4 regions of the Bacteroides helcogenes P 36-108 genome follow, and region 2 is predicted to be linked to each of the others. Evidence: riboswitches for the same ligand, from Rfam matches in the RefSeq annotation. Region 2 holds a riboswitch; each other region holds the start of a gene.
The links. Region 2 has a riboswitch for cobalamin ahead of BACHE_RS11020 (TonB-dependent receptor plug domain-containing protein). Riboswitches for the same ligand answer to the same signal wherever they lie in the genome.

Region 1: linked by a shared signal. The riboswitch ahead of BACHE_RS08745 (TonB-dependent receptor plug domain-containing protein) and the one ahead of BACHE_RS11020 (TonB-dependent receptor plug domain-containing protein) in region 2 are both predicted to bind cobalamin.
Region 3: linked by a shared signal. The riboswitch ahead of BACHE_RS10095 (uroporphyrinogen decarboxylase/cobalamine-independent methonine synthase family protein) and the one ahead of BACHE_RS11020 (TonB-dependent receptor plug domain-containing protein) in region 2 are both predicted to bind cobalamin.
Region 4: linked by a shared signal. The riboswitch ahead of BACHE_RS11650 (ribonucleoside-diphosphate reductase subunit alpha) and the one ahead of BACHE_RS11020 (TonB-dependent receptor plug domain-containing protein) in region 2 are both predicted to bind cobalamin.

The regions. Positions count from the first base shown of each region.
Region 1 is NC_014933.1:2,193,210-2,197,539, forward strand. It holds gene BACHE_RS08735 (Cof-type HAD-IIB family hydrolase) at 1-980, opposite strand, end outside; gene BACHE_RS16645 (hypothetical protein) at 1,158-1,502, shown strand; partial or broken gene BACHE_RS18065 (sensor histidine kinase) at 1,475-2,164, shown strand; cobalamin riboswitch at 2,207-2,409, shown strand; gene BACHE_RS08745 (TonB-dependent receptor plug domain-containing protein) at 2,474-4,330, shown strand, end outside.
Region 2 is NC_014933.1:2,716,507-2,720,836, forward strand. It holds gene BACHE_RS11010 (TonB-dependent receptor) at 1-82, shown strand, start outside; gene BACHE_RS11015 (sirohydrochlorin cobaltochelatase) at 230-1,255, opposite strand; gene BACHE_RS11020 (TonB-dependent receptor plug domain-containing protein) at 1,303-3,396, opposite strand; cobalamin riboswitch at 3,459-3,660, opposite strand; cobalamin riboswitch at 3,792-3,999, shown strand; gene accC (acetyl-CoA carboxylase biotin carboxylase subunit) at 4,179-4,330, shown strand, end outside.
Region 3 is NC_014933.1:2,487,934-2,492,263, reverse strand. It holds gene BACHE_RS10105 (30S ribosomal protein S16) at 1-414, shown strand, start outside; gene BACHE_RS10100 (TlpA disulfide reductase family protein) at 538-1,638, shown strand; gene BACHE_RS10095 (uroporphyrinogen decarboxylase/cobalamine-independent methonine synthase family protein) at 1,771-2,736, opposite strand; cobalamin riboswitch at 2,799-3,015, opposite strand; gene BACHE_RS10090 (anaerobic ribonucleoside triphosphate reductase) at 3,304-4,330, shown strand, end outside.
Region 4 is NC_014933.1:2,858,386-2,862,715, reverse strand. It holds gene BACHE_RS11650 (ribonucleoside-diphosphate reductase subunit alpha) at 1-2,459, opposite strand, end outside; cobalamin riboswitch at 2,527-2,741, opposite strand; gene BACHE_RS11645 (carbon-nitrogen hydrolase family protein) at 2,908-4,330, shown strand, end outside.

The DNA of each region.
Region 1 (4,330 bases), 520 kb from region 2:
GCGCCGCCATGTAGGATACCAAATGGCTGGCGGGTACGTTCATCTACGGGCATGGTTGCTTCTATGCGTTCCTCCGAAGCGTAGGTATATTGGATTCCCAAATTTCCCATCAATGCATGGCGCGCTTGTTCGTTCAGCAGATCAAGAGGAATTTCTCCCGCATGGACTTCTGCCAGAATTATTTTTTCTATGGCTTGGGCGACACCGTCTTCTTCGTTGGAAGTTGTCACATAGTCAGCACAGATCTTTACTGAATTTTGGGCATGTCCCATTGCTACACCTAACCCCGCTAATTGGAGCATCGTCACGTCGCATACACCATCTCCGACGGCAATCACTTCTTCGCGTTTTACGCTCAGATGTTCCAATAAGACTCCCAAAGTGTTTGCTTTATCAATTCCACAAGGAACTACTTCCAGAAAATAAGGCTCAGAACGAAAAACATCCAGAGTACCGTTCAGACGTTTTCTCCAATGTTCTTCCAAACTGGCCAGTACCTTCTTGTCGTCACTTACCAACATGCATTTGCAAGGGGCGAAATCTATTGCGGTAGAGAACTCTTCTTCTTTGATTATTTTTAAGCTATTCAGTTGCGCTTCATTTTGTATATATTCATTTGCCGGATTGTCCGCTATAAGTTCGTCATCGTGATAAGTGAATATGGCGCAGCCGTTTTTTCGGGCTTTCATTTCCAGATAAGGCAGCATTTCAGGATTGATTCGTCGTTCGAACAGGATTTCTCCGTTTTGGGCTTTTATAATTTGACAACCGTTATAGGAGATGATGAACCCTCCGTAGTTGCCTAATTCAAGAGTTTTGGCCAATGAGATTAATCCGTATGTGGGCCGACCGGATGCCAACACTATGCGTACTCCCATTTGTTGAACTTTCAGTATGGCGGTTAATGTCCGTTTGCTGACTTCCCTTGCGTTGTTGAGTAGTGTTCCGTCCACGTCAAGGACTAACAATTTATATTTCATGGCAATTATTTTTGGAGTTTATGCCACAAAGTTAGAAAAATGACAGCATAAATGGCAATATCAGGTTTATTATTTGCGAGAGTTATTTTTTTCATATAGAATGAGTATGCCGAAAAAATGCGCTACGTGCTTTCTCAAAGTAATATCTTAGTTTGGGACTATGACATAGTCACACAAATGATAACATTGGATTACAGTGACACAGCCTTGAAAGAACGGATGACGAGGGATGAATTTTTGAAGAAGCGGATTCCGCCATTAAAGTATGGCAGTGTGAATAAATCCTTTGACCGTTTGTCCGCAGGAGAAGAAGAAAATTTTTCAGAGGAATGGGAGTTACTCTCTATTTTGGAAGATGGCAGCCAAGAAGCACAATATGTGATGGTCAATGGAATGCCACTACGGAACAATTCGGGAAAGATTACGGCTTACTCCGGGCTGCTGCGTGACATCCAGACCTTATTCTCACGCAGCATCGGTTGGAGCATGAGACAGAACGAGCTTTACAGTCAGACAAAATGAAATCTGTGTTTTTGGCTAATATGAGCCATGAAATCCGTACTCCGCTTAATGCTATTGTCGGTTTTTCCGGTTTATTTCAAACTACGGAGGATCTGCAGGAAATATAGATTATCAATACGAACAATGAGTTGCTATTGAATCTGATTAATGATATTCTTGACCTTTCGCGCATAGAGTCGGGAGCGATGTCATTTCATCGCGAATATTTTGATATGGCCGGTTATTTCGATTATTTAGGAGTATCATTGCAGCAACGTTTGTAGAGCCCGGAAGTGCGGTTCATCATACAAAATCCATACAGCAGTTGCTGGATTTATCTTGACTGGTCACGCATAGCACAGATTCTTACCAATTTTGTGACCAATTCCATTAAGCACACGCAAAAGGGGTATATCAAAATGGAATATATATGGGATGGAGACGGCATTCGCATTTATGTGAAAGATGCCGGGGCAGGTATTCCTACTGACAAACAGTATCTCGTTTTCTGGCGTTTTGAGAAGCTGAATCCGTTTGTGCAGGGCACGGGACTTGGACTTTCCATCTGTAAGACCATCATTGAGGTTTGTGATGGAAGGATAAATTTCACCTCAGAGGAAGGACATGGCTCCTGCTTTTGGGCATGGATCCCCACAAAGGCTGCAATTGTATTCAAAAAATAATGGAGATCAGAGCTTAAGATATTTTTGTTTTAGATATTATTCCTATATTTGCCAGTGTTTTGTTCCGTGTTCTCCATTCGGGGAAAGGATGAAAAGGGAATCGGGTGCAAGTCCCGGACAGTCCCGCTGCTGTGAACTCATATTGAAGGATTTGCCAACTACCTGTGCCACTGCCGATATTTATACGGTGGGAAGGCGGAAAGTCCGGAGTAAGTCAGAAGACCTGCAAAACACAGTCAAAAAATTGTCCGTTCGAGGAAAGCGGGCAGTGTGTAAGATAGTTTAAAATAGTCACAGGTATTTTGTGGTATGAAATATAGAATATTGAATACTTGCATATTCTTATGTAGTATGAATATCTTTTGTCTTACTGCTCAAGATGCTGTTCCGGATACAGTTACGAATAGAGTACATTCTATTGATGAAGTAATTGTGCGTGCCCCAAAAATAATTTCCAATATGACAACTGCTGCTCCAATCCAGATTATGAGAAGGGAACAGATGGAGAGAATAGGTGTACAAGGAGTTGCAGAAGCAGTGAAGCACTTTACGGGAGTCAGCGTAAAAGATTATGGAGGGATTGGCGGCTTAAAAACTATTTCTGTGCGTAGTCTTGGTGCACAGCATACGGGAGTGAATTATGACGGTGTGGCAATAAGCGATTGTCAGTCCGGTCAAGTTGATATATCCCGTTTCTCTTTGGACAATGTTTCTTTGCTCTATTTGACGATCGGTCAATCTGATGATATATATCAATCTGCCAAAACGTTTGCTTCTGCAGGTACTTTGAATATTGAGACACTCCGTCCCGGACTATCCGAAAAATCACGTCAACTGACGACTAATTTAAAAGCGGGTTCCTTTGGATTGGTCAATCCTTCTTTGCTTTATGCGCAGCGTCTAAACGGAAAGCTCAGTCTGTCTGCATACGTTGATTATCTGAGAGCCGATGGAAATTATCCTTTTAAATTATGGAACGGCACGGCTTTGATTAATGAAAAACGCAACAATAGCGATATAAGTTCTTGGCGTGCAGAACTAAACTCTTATCTGAGTTTAAATGCTAAGCAGGATCTGAGCGTGAAACTTTATTTGTTTGATTCGGAACGAGGGCTTCCCGGTGGTGTGGTTTATGACAATATTTATGCTGCGGAACGGTTATATGATCGTAATTATTTTGCGCAAGCAGCCTATGAAAACCGTTTCTCTGATCATTGGAAGCTGAAAGTGGGTGGGAAGTTTAATTATACTTGGAACAAAGACTACAATAATGAAGCGTCCGGTATTACAGATGACCGTTTTCGCCAGACGGAAACATATCTGACTGCAACCTTATGGACAAGCCCCATACGCAATCTCTCTTTTTCATTAGCGCAAGATTTCAGCTATAATGACTTGTCCACTACTCTGAGAAATTGCCAGTATCCCCAGCGGTTCAGTTATCTGACGTCATTGGCCGCCCATTATGCCTTACCTAATGTGGTAATAACCGCCTCCCTGCTGAATACTTACATTACGGAAAGAGTAAAGACAGGTGAGGCTTCGGATGGCTTTAGGCGTTTGTCGCCTGCCGCCAGTTTGTCGTGGAAACCTTGGGATGGGAACTTGCGTTTCCGGTTTTCATATAAGGATATATTTCGTGTGCCGACATTCAATGATTTGTATTATCTGTTGATTGGTAATGCCAATTTACGGCCCGAATCCACGAAGCAATGGAATGCCGGAATCACATGGAACCGTTCTTTGTCTTCTCTGATAGAATATGTAGGTTTCAGCATCGATGGATATTATGGAACTGTAAAAGACAAGATAGTGGCGGTTCCCACCATGTTTGTCTGGAGAATGATGAATGTAGGTAAAGTTGAAACAGTGGGTATGGATGTTAATCTGACCTCGGACTTGAACTTGGCGGAAAAGTGGAAAGCCAACTTGTCTGTATCGTATAATTTTATGCAGGCAGAAGACATTACAGATCGTAATTCTAAAGTTTGGAGAAATCAGATTGCCTATACACCGAAACATTCAGGGTCAGGAAATTGTACGCTGGTTACTCCCTGGCTGAACGTTTCATATAATATACTGTATTCTTCAAGAAGATATAGCAGTACTTATAATAGCAATGATAATAGGATTGATTCGTACGTGGATCATGGAATTTCTCTCTCT
Region 2 (4,330 bases):
TTTTAACAATCATTACTTCAGCAGTACAACCAAGCTTGCAAAACCCCGTAACTTTATAGCTACAATTGCTTATAGCTTTTAGTTCATTATTGAATCCGGAAAGATGAATGATATTATTTCTCATTTCAGATGACGGATGACAAATGCCGATTCTAAAGAAAACGGCGCATTATCCGAAAACGTGTCGGAAAATGTGCCGTTTTTGCATTATAAAGAGAAATTATACTGATTATTCTTTTGCGCTCGGATCATACATCGGGGCATTTTGTAAGGCATTTTGCATATGGCTTATCCATACATTTACTATCTCTTTATAATCTCCCAGCCCTTTAATGTTGCAGTTGCCGATTGGACATGTATATCCGGCCTTATTCAACTCGTAACGCCAGCTCCCTTCTTCTGGTTCAGCTTCACTTACACCACCTTTCATGTCGTTGTTTGCATGGTCGCCAGCAATAGACATCAAAGGGTGACAGATAACGTTACCGGAAGTTTTGCCTGCTGTTTTCATACGGTTAATCATGTCATCGACATAATTATCTTTCATATCAACCGTGGCAACATAATAGTTCGGATTCAGTTTCTGTAATTCTTCTTCCAACATGGTGTAGCGTGAATTTCCATTGCCATAATTCCAGCCTTCGGGATTACCATGCCCCATGAAAGTAACTATTTTGCCTTCAGTTACCTTGTTTTCATATACATCATTTAAAAGGCGTGCCACGGCTTTTACATCAGCTTCTGATTCCAGCAGTGGACCGGCAAGATAAACTTTCACATCACCGAATTCTGGGTGATCTCCACTGTTGTGAAAGTCTTTTACAACACTCTGTACACGTAGATATTCCTCACCCGGTATAACGTGAAGTGACTGTACGCAAACTGTTTTGTAGCCGGCAAGACCGATAGCTTCCAAGTAGAAAGAAGGAGCATAATAATTCCAGCCTTTGGCCGCACAACGTGTCATACAGATTTCGGATGTGAAAGAGAAATATACATCCATGTTGTTAAACTTTTCGGCGAATTGCTTCTTCATGCTTTTGAAAGTTTCTTGTGGTGCATCCCATGTACTGCCGAAAGTTACGAGCAACAAAGCTGTGTCATGTTGTTTGCCGGCTTTTACCTCAGCAGTGACAGCTTCCATTTTCCTGTCATGGTTAGACTGTGCTACATTGTCATCATCTGAGCAGGAAATTGCAGAGAAAGATGCTAAAACAGCAAAAACTGCCATCATCATAAATTTGAATTGTTTCATGTCATTAATCATTTTAAATGGTTTAATATAAAGTGAATTCTTAAGTATCAGGTCTGTTTCTTTTTCTGCCCGAATTGCAGTGTCAGTGAGGCGTAGAATGTACGTCCCGCTGTGGTTGTTCCGTAATGCAGGCCGTGATAGGTGGTTTCATAATAGTTGAACAGATTGTCTATGCCTACATTTACTTCAGCTTTCCAGTATTTGTTGAGGCTGAACTGCTGCCGGGTATTCAGCCTCCAAAGGTTGTACCCTTTACCGTCGCCATCATCCTGATAATATCGTTTACTCTGTATGCGTCCATGAATACCGAATCCGATACGATAGTCATGTCGTTTCCAGATATAAGTCCAGATCGCGCTTACTGTGGCACGATGATGTGCTGTACCGTCTATTACCACATGCTTCATTACTTCGTCTTTTTCATCATATTGGTTTGCTTTCGTATTCAGATAACTATATCCTCCGGCAATGGTTAACGATTGAATTGGAATCCATTTGGTATTGATATCAATGCCATAAGTACAGGCATTTTCCATATTCCGATATTGACGCACACGGGCCGGAGCGTATGTGACGACAAGGTCTCCCGGTGCTTGGGATATAGGAATGGTAATGAGGGTGATCATATTATCAAGCCAATTACAGTAACCTGTGATGTTGACATTAAAATGTTTATCGTTATATTCCGCACCACCGGAAATGTAACGGCTGTTTTGTGGCTTCAGATCTTTGTTTCCCAAATTCAGTATGACGAGGGACATCTGGCGAATATAACGATAGTGCAGTTCTTTTAAGGTGGGTGTTTTAAAACCTTCTGAATAGGTTGCACGCAGATTAAATTGTCCCAGTTTGTAGAGGGCGGAGATCTTGGGAGTCAGTCGTGTGCCGAAATTTTGGCTCACGGTTAGCCGTACGCCTGCAGTTATGTTCAGTTGATTGATTGGCGACCATTCATCTTGGGCATAGAATGAGGTAGTGCAGTCAGATACATCTTCTTCGTCTAATCTGCGTGGAGCGTCCAGCCAGTTTATTTCTGTATCGGTTCCTACGCTTAGGCGGTTGAAGTGGGGCAGATTGAACACTCCCTTCAATTGGATGAGCAGTCGCTTCTGATTACTTTGCAGCCCTTCATCACCGGGATAATATGGAAAACTGATTTCCTTGCCGTTTTCATCATATACTTTGTCCCAAGTATCTTGGGTGTAGGCATAATAATAAGCATGGCTGTCATAATGGAGATCCATTGTGACATTGTTGCTGTTTTTCAGTTTCAGTTTTCCGCCTGTCGAGGTGGAAACATTACGATAGAGGAAATCATAGGTTTTGTATTCGGGATGTCCACAAGGGCGATAGATACGTTTGCGATAGAAGCTTCCGTCTGCATAAATATAAAGTTTCTTGGTGGCTTGATAGTCGAAATGTTGTGACACTTCCCAATCTGTATATCGGTTTACGGTTTTGTTATTTGAATTTGTCACTGGTTTTTCAAAACGATTTGGATTTTCATAGGTAGTGTTCTGCCATCCGTCAGAATGCTTCAGTTGGAAACCTGTGCCTGAAGTCCATTTTCCGGATTTGAATTGCAGAGTGTTGGATTGGCGCACTTCACCGTAAGAACCGCTGCGGGTAGTGTTTTCTATCAACAGACTCTCTTGGTGTTTTTTGATGATAATGTTCACCACACCGGCTATGGCATCACTCCCATAGAGGGCTGATGAAGCTCCTTTCACGATTTCAATACGTTCTATGCGGTTTGGATCTATCAGTCCCAGATTATTTTGTCCACCTATGTCACCATGTATTTTTTTGCCGTTTATGAGCAGTAGCACATATCCGTTTCCTAATCCACCAAGTTGCATATTAGAGCCCATTTCACTTTGGTTGAAGTCGAATGCCGGACATAATCCGGTCAAAATATCTTCCAGAGAAGCGCCACCGTAGTTATCCAGCATTTTGCGATTAATAACTTCTGTCTGTACAGGGACATCTTTTAAATAATGTTCTGTACCGGTTCCGGTTACTACTACTTCCTGTAGCATGAGCGACAATTCTTTTTCGCTCTTATTCTCAATGATGCTTTGTGCCATAATGGGCTGCACAGCACATAGCAGCATTGTCCCAAGCCAATACTTGTGTTTCATCGTTTACCGATTTTCTTTGATAAATAATACGGTACGTCGCTTCTTGTCCTGAAAGCTACGTGCTTTGGTTATGGAAGTTGGTAGGTATTCTGGCTTTCCTCTGTCCGCACAGCCTTCCCATAAGGTTTCAGTTACAGTGGCTTTGTAGTTACAGACATTTATCTGAGAGGATTACAGCTGCAGGTACAGCTCCGGTTTTACACCGGATTCCCTTGCATCGGTAGGCAGGTATGCTTTCCGATTGCCAATTCCAGAAACAAAGATAACGACTTTTATACATTTTTCAATATTTACTCGGACTTAATTTTGTTTTTCTATGTCTTTTCATAAAATTGTCCGTATCTGAGTGAAGGAAAAATAAACAGCTATTTTTTTGTATTGCATGTTGTTTCCATTATCTTTGCCCCCGAATTGGTTCCGAATGAATGATTCTGTCATTCGGATTAAAAGGGAATCGGGTGCAAATCCCGGACAGTCCCGCTGCTGTGAAACTCTGCTAAAATCTTGGAAAAAACCTTTGCCACTGATAGTTTATTGTGTAATATCGGGAAGGCTTCAAGATTAGGAGTCAGTCAGAAGACCTGCCATTCATTAAAGGCTGCCTTTACTCGTGGGATTAGGAAGACAGTACGAAAGAATAAGTTAACATTAAAATCTAAGAGAGATGCCTATGCAAAAGGTATGTCCGGGTTGTGGTGCAGCAAATTGAATGTATGCACGATGATATATTGTTCTGTCAGCAATGACAGAATATACCTTTATATACTTTAAAGAAAAAAGAAATGATAAAGAAAGTATTGATAGCCAACAGGGGCGAAATTGCATTGCGCGTAATGCGCTCGTGCCGTGAAATGGGATTACTTGCAGTAGCGATCTTTTCTGATGCCGACCGCACCTCACACCATGTAATGTATGCCGATGAAGCTTATCCGAT
Region 3 (4,330 bases), 230 kb from region 2:
GTAGATTTGAAGTTCGACCGCGCGCTTGACTGGGTATTGAAAGGTGCACAACCGACGGACACCGTTCGTACCATCCTCTCCCGCGAAGGCGTTTACATGAAGAAGCACCTTTTGGGTGGCGTAACCAAAGGCGCATTCGGCGAAGCAGAAGCAGAAGCCAAGTTTGAGGCATGGAAGAACAACAAGCAAAACGGCCTGGCTGCCCTGAAAGCCAAAGACGAAGAAGCCAAGAAAGCTGAAACCAAAGCACGTCTGGAAGCCGAAAAGAAAATAAACGAAGAAAAGGCCAAAGTATTGGCTGAAAAGAAAGCCGCTGAAGAAGCCGCCAAAGCCGCTGCCGAAGCACCTGCCGAAGCACCTGCAACCGAAGCCGCAGAAACTCCGGCCGAAGAAGCTGCCGCCGAACAACAGTAAGCACAGCATTATCATTAAAATTGGGATTAAAACTATAAAATCCTCTCCACTTCATACGGAGAGGATTTTTTATTTATTATCTTTGCTGCTCATACAATTATTCACCTTAAAAAGAAGCAAGCAATGAGAAAAGTTGTTTATCTACTCGCCGCTGCCGCCATATTTGCGGCCTGTAACGGCGGAAACAAGGGCTACACCGTAACCGGAACCGTAGAAGGAGCCGCCGATGGAGACACCGTGTATCTGGAAACCGTCGAAGGACGCCAATTCGTCAAATTAGACTCAGCCATCATCAAAGACGGCAAATTCACCTTCAAAGGTGCGCAAGACACCACAGCCAACCGCTATATCTCTTATAAAGCAGCCGGCAAGGACGGCATGGCAATCGATTTCTTCCTCGAAAACGGAAAAATCAGTATCAACCTGAGCCCCGGAGAAAACGACTCGGCCACCGGCACGCCCAACAATGACGCATATCAGGAAATCAGAACCAAAATCGGCGGGCTGAACCGCCAAATGATGGACATATACAACTCCATGTCCGACTCCACCCTAACCGACGAGCAGCGTGAGGCCAAAGGCAAGGAAATGGAAACCTTGCAGGAGAAAATGATAGAAACCACCAAAGAGGGAATCAAAAAAAATATCACAAACCCGGTGGGTATCCAACTGCTGAAGCAGAATTTCTATTACATGGAAATAGCTGACCTCGAACCTCTGATGCCGCAGATTCCGGCAGCTTACAGCAACGACGAGACAATCATCAAAATAAAAGAAAACGTAGAAAAAATGAAAGCCACTGCTGTGGGACAGAAATTTACAGACTTCGAGATGCAGACTCCGGAGGGAAAAACGGTGAAAATGTCCGATTATGTAGGCAAAGGCAAAGTAGTGCTTATAGACTTCTGGGCAAGCTGGTGCGGCCCCTGCCGCCGCGAAATGCCCAATCTGGTAGAGGCTTACAAAAAATACAAGAACAAGAATTTTGAAATAGTCGGTGTTTCTTTAGACCAAAGCGGTGACTCTTGGAAGGAAGCCATCAAGAAACTGAACATCACTTGGCCGCAAATGTCCGACCTGAAATACTGGAATTGCGAAGGCGCCAAGTTGTATGCCGTAAGCAGCATTCCTCACACTGTACTGATTGACGGTGACGGAATTATCCTTGCACGCGGTCTGCACGGTGACGAGCTGCAACAGAAATTAGCCGAAGTGATCAAATAACGATCCACACACACTGCATCACAACGAATGCCACACTTCAACAAGGCCAATGACGCATGTCATTCTTTGTGAAGTGTGGCATTCTGCATATCAAAGTGTGGCATATTTCACTGACAACAGAATATCTTCCGGTCAGCAAAATATACGCCGCGCCATCATCATCCCCAGCCGCACGGTTTCCCACTGTTCTTCCTCATCGGCATCCGAGGGGGAAAGAAGCGCATTGGCATCGGGCAGGCACAGAGTGAAACGTTTCAGAGGAATATAATTCAAGACATTCTCCGTCTTGGCCTGAAGCTCGTCCAACTCGTCTTCATGGGGATAACGGGAAAGCACAAAACCGAACACCGCCTCCTTCTCATGTAGGAACCATAACAAGCGGTTGCGGTCGCAAGAGCCGCAATCGTAGTTCAGGAAATAGGCGTCGGCGCCATGCAACTGCACCAGCATCTCCGTAGGAGCATGGAAAGCCACATACATTCCGCCGGGACGCTCGCGCAAGACGCGGTTGTTGAGACGAATCGTTTCTTCCATAACCACGGAATGCACACCGTCAAACTGGATATAGCGGCAACCGGCATCATAAAGTCTGTCCAGCAGTATCTTATAACAGGCGGTGATGTCATCGGACAGGAGGCGGATGTCCGGATAGGCGGCCTCCAAGCAACTCCGTTCCACACGCTGAAGTATCTGCGTCATCACTTCTGCCGGCGAGGGTATATGCTGCTTGACCGTCACGTCCTCACCCGCCACGGAAACGAGGAAAGCAAACTCCTCAAATACGGGATGCCGTTGCAATCCGATCCGGGCGGTAATCTCCAGGGCAGATCCTGCTGTGAGGGGCCGTCCATCCTTTGAATGTATCCCTTCCCAGCTTTCCAGAAAGTCACGGCTCCGGAAACCGCCATCGGAAACAACTTGCATGCCTCCCGACTTCAGCCGTTCCACAAGGTTGCGTACTTCTGCATCTTCAACCGCCTGCAAGGTTTGCAGGCTTATCCGCCCGTTGCGATATTGCTCACGGGCATCTTTCAGCGCGCGAGGCGCACAAAAAGCTCCGGCAATATCCAATCTGAACGGAGGAAATACTTTTGCCATATCTATCCTTTCTTTTGATTATATTAAGATCAATAATCTTTGCCCTAACCCCACGAGTGACAAAGAAGCGCAATCGAACGGCAGGTCTTCTGACTCAGTTTCCATTCCGAACGCCTTCCCAACCTCTTTCGCTTCCGAATTTGATCAGTGGCAACAGGTATCCAACGGAATGTTTGACGTAAAACTTCACAGCAGCGGGACTGTTCGGGAGTTGCACCCGATTCCCTTTTAATTGCTAAGGAAGAAAGCCTTATGCAAACCGGTTCGATGCAAATATAGCTAAAGAATTCGAAAACAGGCAATCTGCCTCAAATATTTATCTTCATTTTGCATTTCAGAATCAAGGGTGCTCTTTGTACTCCGCCAATATACAATAATGAGCAACTATGAAAAGCTATCTTCAAGCAAAGTTTCCCACTTTTCAACATATACATACTGTACGTCAATACATTAACACTTTTTAAACCCACAAAAGTTTTCCAAAAAGAAAAACATATCAAGAAGATACGTAACTTTGTTGGCATAACCAAGTCAAACAAAACAGTTCTACATTTAGATACAACGATTATGATACAAACGGTAATTAAACGTGACGGCCGCATTGTCGGCTTCAATGAAGAGAAAATAGTCACAGCCATCCGGAAAGCCATGCTGCACACGGACAAAGGTGAAGACTTGCAGTTGATTCATCAGATTACAGACCACATTTCCTTCAAGGGAAATTCACAAATGACGGTGGAGGCCATTCAGGACATGGTGGAAGTGGAACTGATGAAAAGCAGCCGCAAAGACGTGGCGCAAAAGTACATAGCCTACCGCAACCAGCGCAGCATTGCGCGCAAGGCAAAAACCCGTGACATGTTTCTGGAAATCATCAACATCAAATCCAATGACATCACCAGAGAAAATGCCAACATGAATGCCGACACTCCCGCCGGCATGATGATGAAGTTTGCCAGCGAAACGACCAAGCCGTTTGTTGACGATTACCTGCTGAGCGACGAAGTGCTGGAAGCCGTCAGCCAGAATTATCTGCACATCCATGACAAGGATTACTATCCCACCAAAAGCCTGACGTGCGTGCAGCATCCATTGGACCATATCCTGAAAAACGGCTTTTCGGCCGGGCACGGTGAGTCACGCCCCGCCAAGCGCATAGAAACCGCCAGCATCCTGGGATGCATCTCCCTGGAGACGGCGCAAAACGAAATGCACGGCGGACAAGCCATCCCCGCATTCGACTTCTACCTTGCCCCATACGTGCGCAACAGCTATATCGAGGAAATCAAAAACCTGGAAGAACTGAACGGGAAAGATTACTCGCATCTGTATCACAAGGAACTGACGGACTATCTGCCACAAGCGCTGGAGGACTTGTCCGGCGAGGATCGCATCGTGCAGCATGCCATCAACAAAACCGCAGCCAGAGTGCATCAGTCGATGGAAGCGTTCATACACAACATGAACACCATCCACTCGCGTGGAGGCAACCAGGTAGTGTTCAGCTCCATCAATTACGGAACGGACACTTCGGCAGAAGGACGCTGCATCATCCGCGAATTGCTGAAAAGCACCTATCAGGGTGTGGGCAATG
Region 4 (4,330 bases), 140 kb from region 2:
GTTTTCACTCCACACTCCCATGCCAACAGATATAATCTAAGTACCTGCCTCATGGTAAACTCATTGGTAATGTATAGATTTAAACTTTGTGCCTGATCAAGATGCCGTTGTCGGATACCGGCAGCACGGATACTCCATTGTTGGTCTATTAAGTATGCGCCTTTGTATATCCAATAAGTCTTGTCGGACAATCCCGGAGCCACACGCGGAAGCATAGCGCCTTTCTTTTCTTCCAGAAAGAAACGTTTCATTACCGGATCGGTTCCGGCAGTTGTTCCTGCTATTATTCCGGTACTGCTGGTAGGTGCAATGGCTAATAGATAGGCGTTTCTCATACCATACTCTGAGACTTTTTTTGCCAATCTCTGCCAGGCAGAAGATGTGTAGCCACGTTTTGAAAAATAAGCTCCGGTCTGCCAGTCACTACCTTCAAAATAAGCATATTTACCTTTTTCTTTGGCCAGGTCTGCACTTGCTTGGATGGCGGCATAGTTAATTCGTTCGAATACTTTGTCCATGAAATGCAAATGTTCGTCACTTTCCCAATGAATGCCACGTAGAGCCAACGCATGATGATAACCACTGACCCCCAATCCTATGCTGCGGTAACGATGGTTTGTTATCCGAGCAAACGGAACTGGATAGAAATTTAAATCAATCACATTGTCAAGTGCACGTACTATGGTTGCTACTTTATCTCTCATCTGCTCTTCATCTTCCAAAGGTAGATGTCCTAATGAAAGGCTGGCAAGGTTACAGACCACAAAATCACCCGGACGGACGGTTTTCACTACGACTGTATCTCCTTCTTTTGTCTTGATGTCCGTGGATATGTTTTCAATGGCCGACATGTTTTGAGCTATTTCCGTACAAAGGTTTGAACAGTAAATGATGCCTTTGTGTGTATTGGGATTGGCATAATTCACGGTATCACGGTTAAAGGTGAAAGGTGTTCCTGTTTCCACGGCCGATCGCAGCACCAGTCTGATAATATCTTTAATACTTATACTCCGTTTGGAAAGTCGGGAATCTTTGACACATTCCAAATATCTGCATTCCCATTCTTTTCCGTAAAAATCTTCTAAACAATAACCTTTTACTGTCATTATTTCATTGGGACAGAACATATACCACACTTGATTTAAATCTTCTTTTGCCATACGCCAGAATAAATCCGGATAACATACGGCGGGAAAGATATCATGAGCTTTCATTCGGTCATCTCCGTTGTTGGTTCGTAGTTGAAGGAATTCCGGCAAGTCTTTATGCCATACATCCAGATAGACAGCAACAGCTCCTTGACGCATGCCCAATTGATCAACAGCTACGGCTGTGTCATTAACAAGTTTCATCCAACGAATTACTCCGCCTGCCACACCTTTAAATCCCCGTATATTGCCTCCGGAAGCACGCACTTTACCAAAATACAGTCCCATTCCACCTCCGAATTTGCTGACCATAGCAAAATTGTCTATACTGCGATAGATGCCTTCTAAACTATCGGGAACAGTATCAATAAAACAGCTTGATAGTTGGTGATAGGGCTTACGGGCATTGGCCATAGTAGGTGTTGCCATCGTTGCCTCCAAACAGCTTAACAGATCATAGATTTTTTTTACCCATGACATTCGGTTTTTGTTTTCAGGCATGGCAAGATGGAGAGCTATTCCCAAATACATTTCTTGTACAGATTCAATCAGTTGATGTGAACGGGTACGAATCAGGTAACGTTTGGCGAGTAAATCCAACCCGGAATAATTAAGTAATTTGTCTCGTTCACTACATAAAAATCCCTCGGCTTCTTCAATTTCCTGAGGAGAATAAGCAGCTAATATATAGTCTCCATACAATCCTTCATTTGTCAGAAAGCACAACTTTTCATAAAAAGAATGTATTCCGGCAACTCCTTCTTGCTCTTTCAATTCCTTGCTTAATTGGAAGTTAAGTATCCGTGCGGCAATAAACTCCCAATCAGGAGCTTCCTGAGTAGTCAATTCTATGGCTGCCTTGACGAGTGCGGTTAACCGTTCTTTTGATGCCATTTCTGGTTTGTAGAAGCTGGAAAATTTTTCTGCAAGCATAATCAGACTGTATTCATTGCAAGTAAAATCCTGTTGAATACTTTTCAGTATATCCATTAATGTAGTGTCGCCAACTTCATTTACTATATTGTTGAGGGCTTTTCTTCGTTCTGTCCGTTGCCAGCGGTAAAGGATGTAGTTTTTGGCTTCTGTATAAAAGCCATGTTCCATCAAGCATCGTTCTACTTCATCCTGAATCCGTTCGACATTTCGGTTTTCCATATTGCCGTCAACGAAATTCTCTACTTCTCTTACCAGAATATATATAGTTTCATCAGTTACTTTCTGTCCGGTGCTGATAAAACTTTTCCGTATTGCAGTGGCAATCTTTTCCTTGTCATAGGGTTCTCTTGTCCCATTTCTCTTGGTTATTTCCATGAGATAGTCTTTTTTATTGTGATTTTTAATGTTTCTTTCGCACTGTATCCCTAATCCCACGAGTGGAAACAGCCTTTAATGAGTGGCAGGTCTTCTGACTTACTCCTTATTTCCGATGCCTTCCCGTTTCCCTCTTTTTAACTTGCAAGACTCAGTGGCAGTAGTTATATCAGAAACATTGATGGAGTTTCACAGCAGCGGGACTGTTCGGGATTTGCACCCGATTCCCTTTTAATCCGAATGACCGATCGGCCTTCCGAAACCAATTCGGGAGCAAAGATAAAAAATAAATGTAACCGTTACAGTATTGATGTTATTAAAATAGCAAAACTTTCTACTGAAAATACAATGATTGTGTTTGGGAAGCCGAGAATATCTTCTTTCAAGAGAATAATGTATGGTTATAAAACGTACCTTTGCAGCATTTTTAACAAGATAGCAGTATTTTATGGAAACACCTAAAATCAATAAAGTACAGATACGTAATCTGATGATTAAGGACTACGAGCAATTGGCACAATCATTCACACGTGTATATTCGGATGGAAGTGATGTATTCTGGACTCACAAGCAGATAGAAAAACTGATTCGTATTTTCCCTGAAGGACAAATTGTGACGGTGGTGGATGAGAAGATCGTGGGCTGTGCTCTTAGTATTATTGTAAATTATGATGATGTAAAAAATGATCATACCTATGCACAAGTGAATACCCACAATCCTGAAGGGAACATCCTTTATGGCATCGAAGTGTTTATTCATCCCCAATATCGCGGCTTGCGTCTGGCACGTCGCATGTACGAATATCGAAAAGAGCTGTGTGAACAATTGAATCTCAAAGCAATAATGTTCGGAGGGCGCATACCCAATTACTATAAATATGCCGACCAACTCCGTCCCAAGGAATATATAGACAAGGTCCGTCAAAAAGAAATTTATGATCCGGTACTGACTTTTCAGCTTTCCAATGACTTCCATGTCCGTAAGGTAATGCGTAATTATCTTCCCAATGATGAAGAATCCAAGCACTACGCTTGCCTTTTGCAATGGGATAATATTTATTATCAGCCGCCCACACAAGACTATGTAAACCCTAAAACAACGGTTCGTGTAGGATTGGTGCAGTGGCAGATGCGCACTTACAAGACATTGGATGACTTATTTGAACAAGTAGAGTTCTTTGTTGATGCCGTATCAGATTATAAAAGTGATTTCGTGCTGTTTCCTGAGTATTTCAATGCTCCGCTGATGGCGAAATTTAATGATGAAGGGGAATCGGAAGCTATCCGAGGATTGGCAGCCTATACAGAAGAAATTAAGGAGCGTTTTATGAAATTAGCCATCAGTTATAATATCAACATTATTACGGGTAGCATGCCGCTAATCAAGGAAGAGGACGGACGTTTGTATAACGTCGGTTTTTTGTGCCGCCGTGACGGGACTTACGAGATGTATGAAAAGATACATGTCACCCCCGATGAAATAAAGAGTTGGGGATTAAGTGGTGGCAAATCTTTGCGGACTTTCGATACGGATTGCGCAAAGATAGGTGTGCTAATATGCTATGATGTGGAATTTCCCGAACTCAGCCGTATCATGGCAGACCAAGGTATGCAAATCCTGTTTGTGCCTTTCTTGACTGATACGCAAAATGCGTATTCACGCGTAAAAGTATGTGCCCATGCCCGTGCTATCGAAAATGAATGTTTTGTTGTAATAGCCGGCAGTGTAGGCAATCTCCCACGTGTGCATAATATGGATATACAGTATGCCCAGTCCGGCGTATTTACCCCTTGTGATTTTGCTTTCCCTACCGACGGAAAGCGTGCCGAGGCAACTCCGAATACTGAAATGATTCTTGTGTCCGATGTGG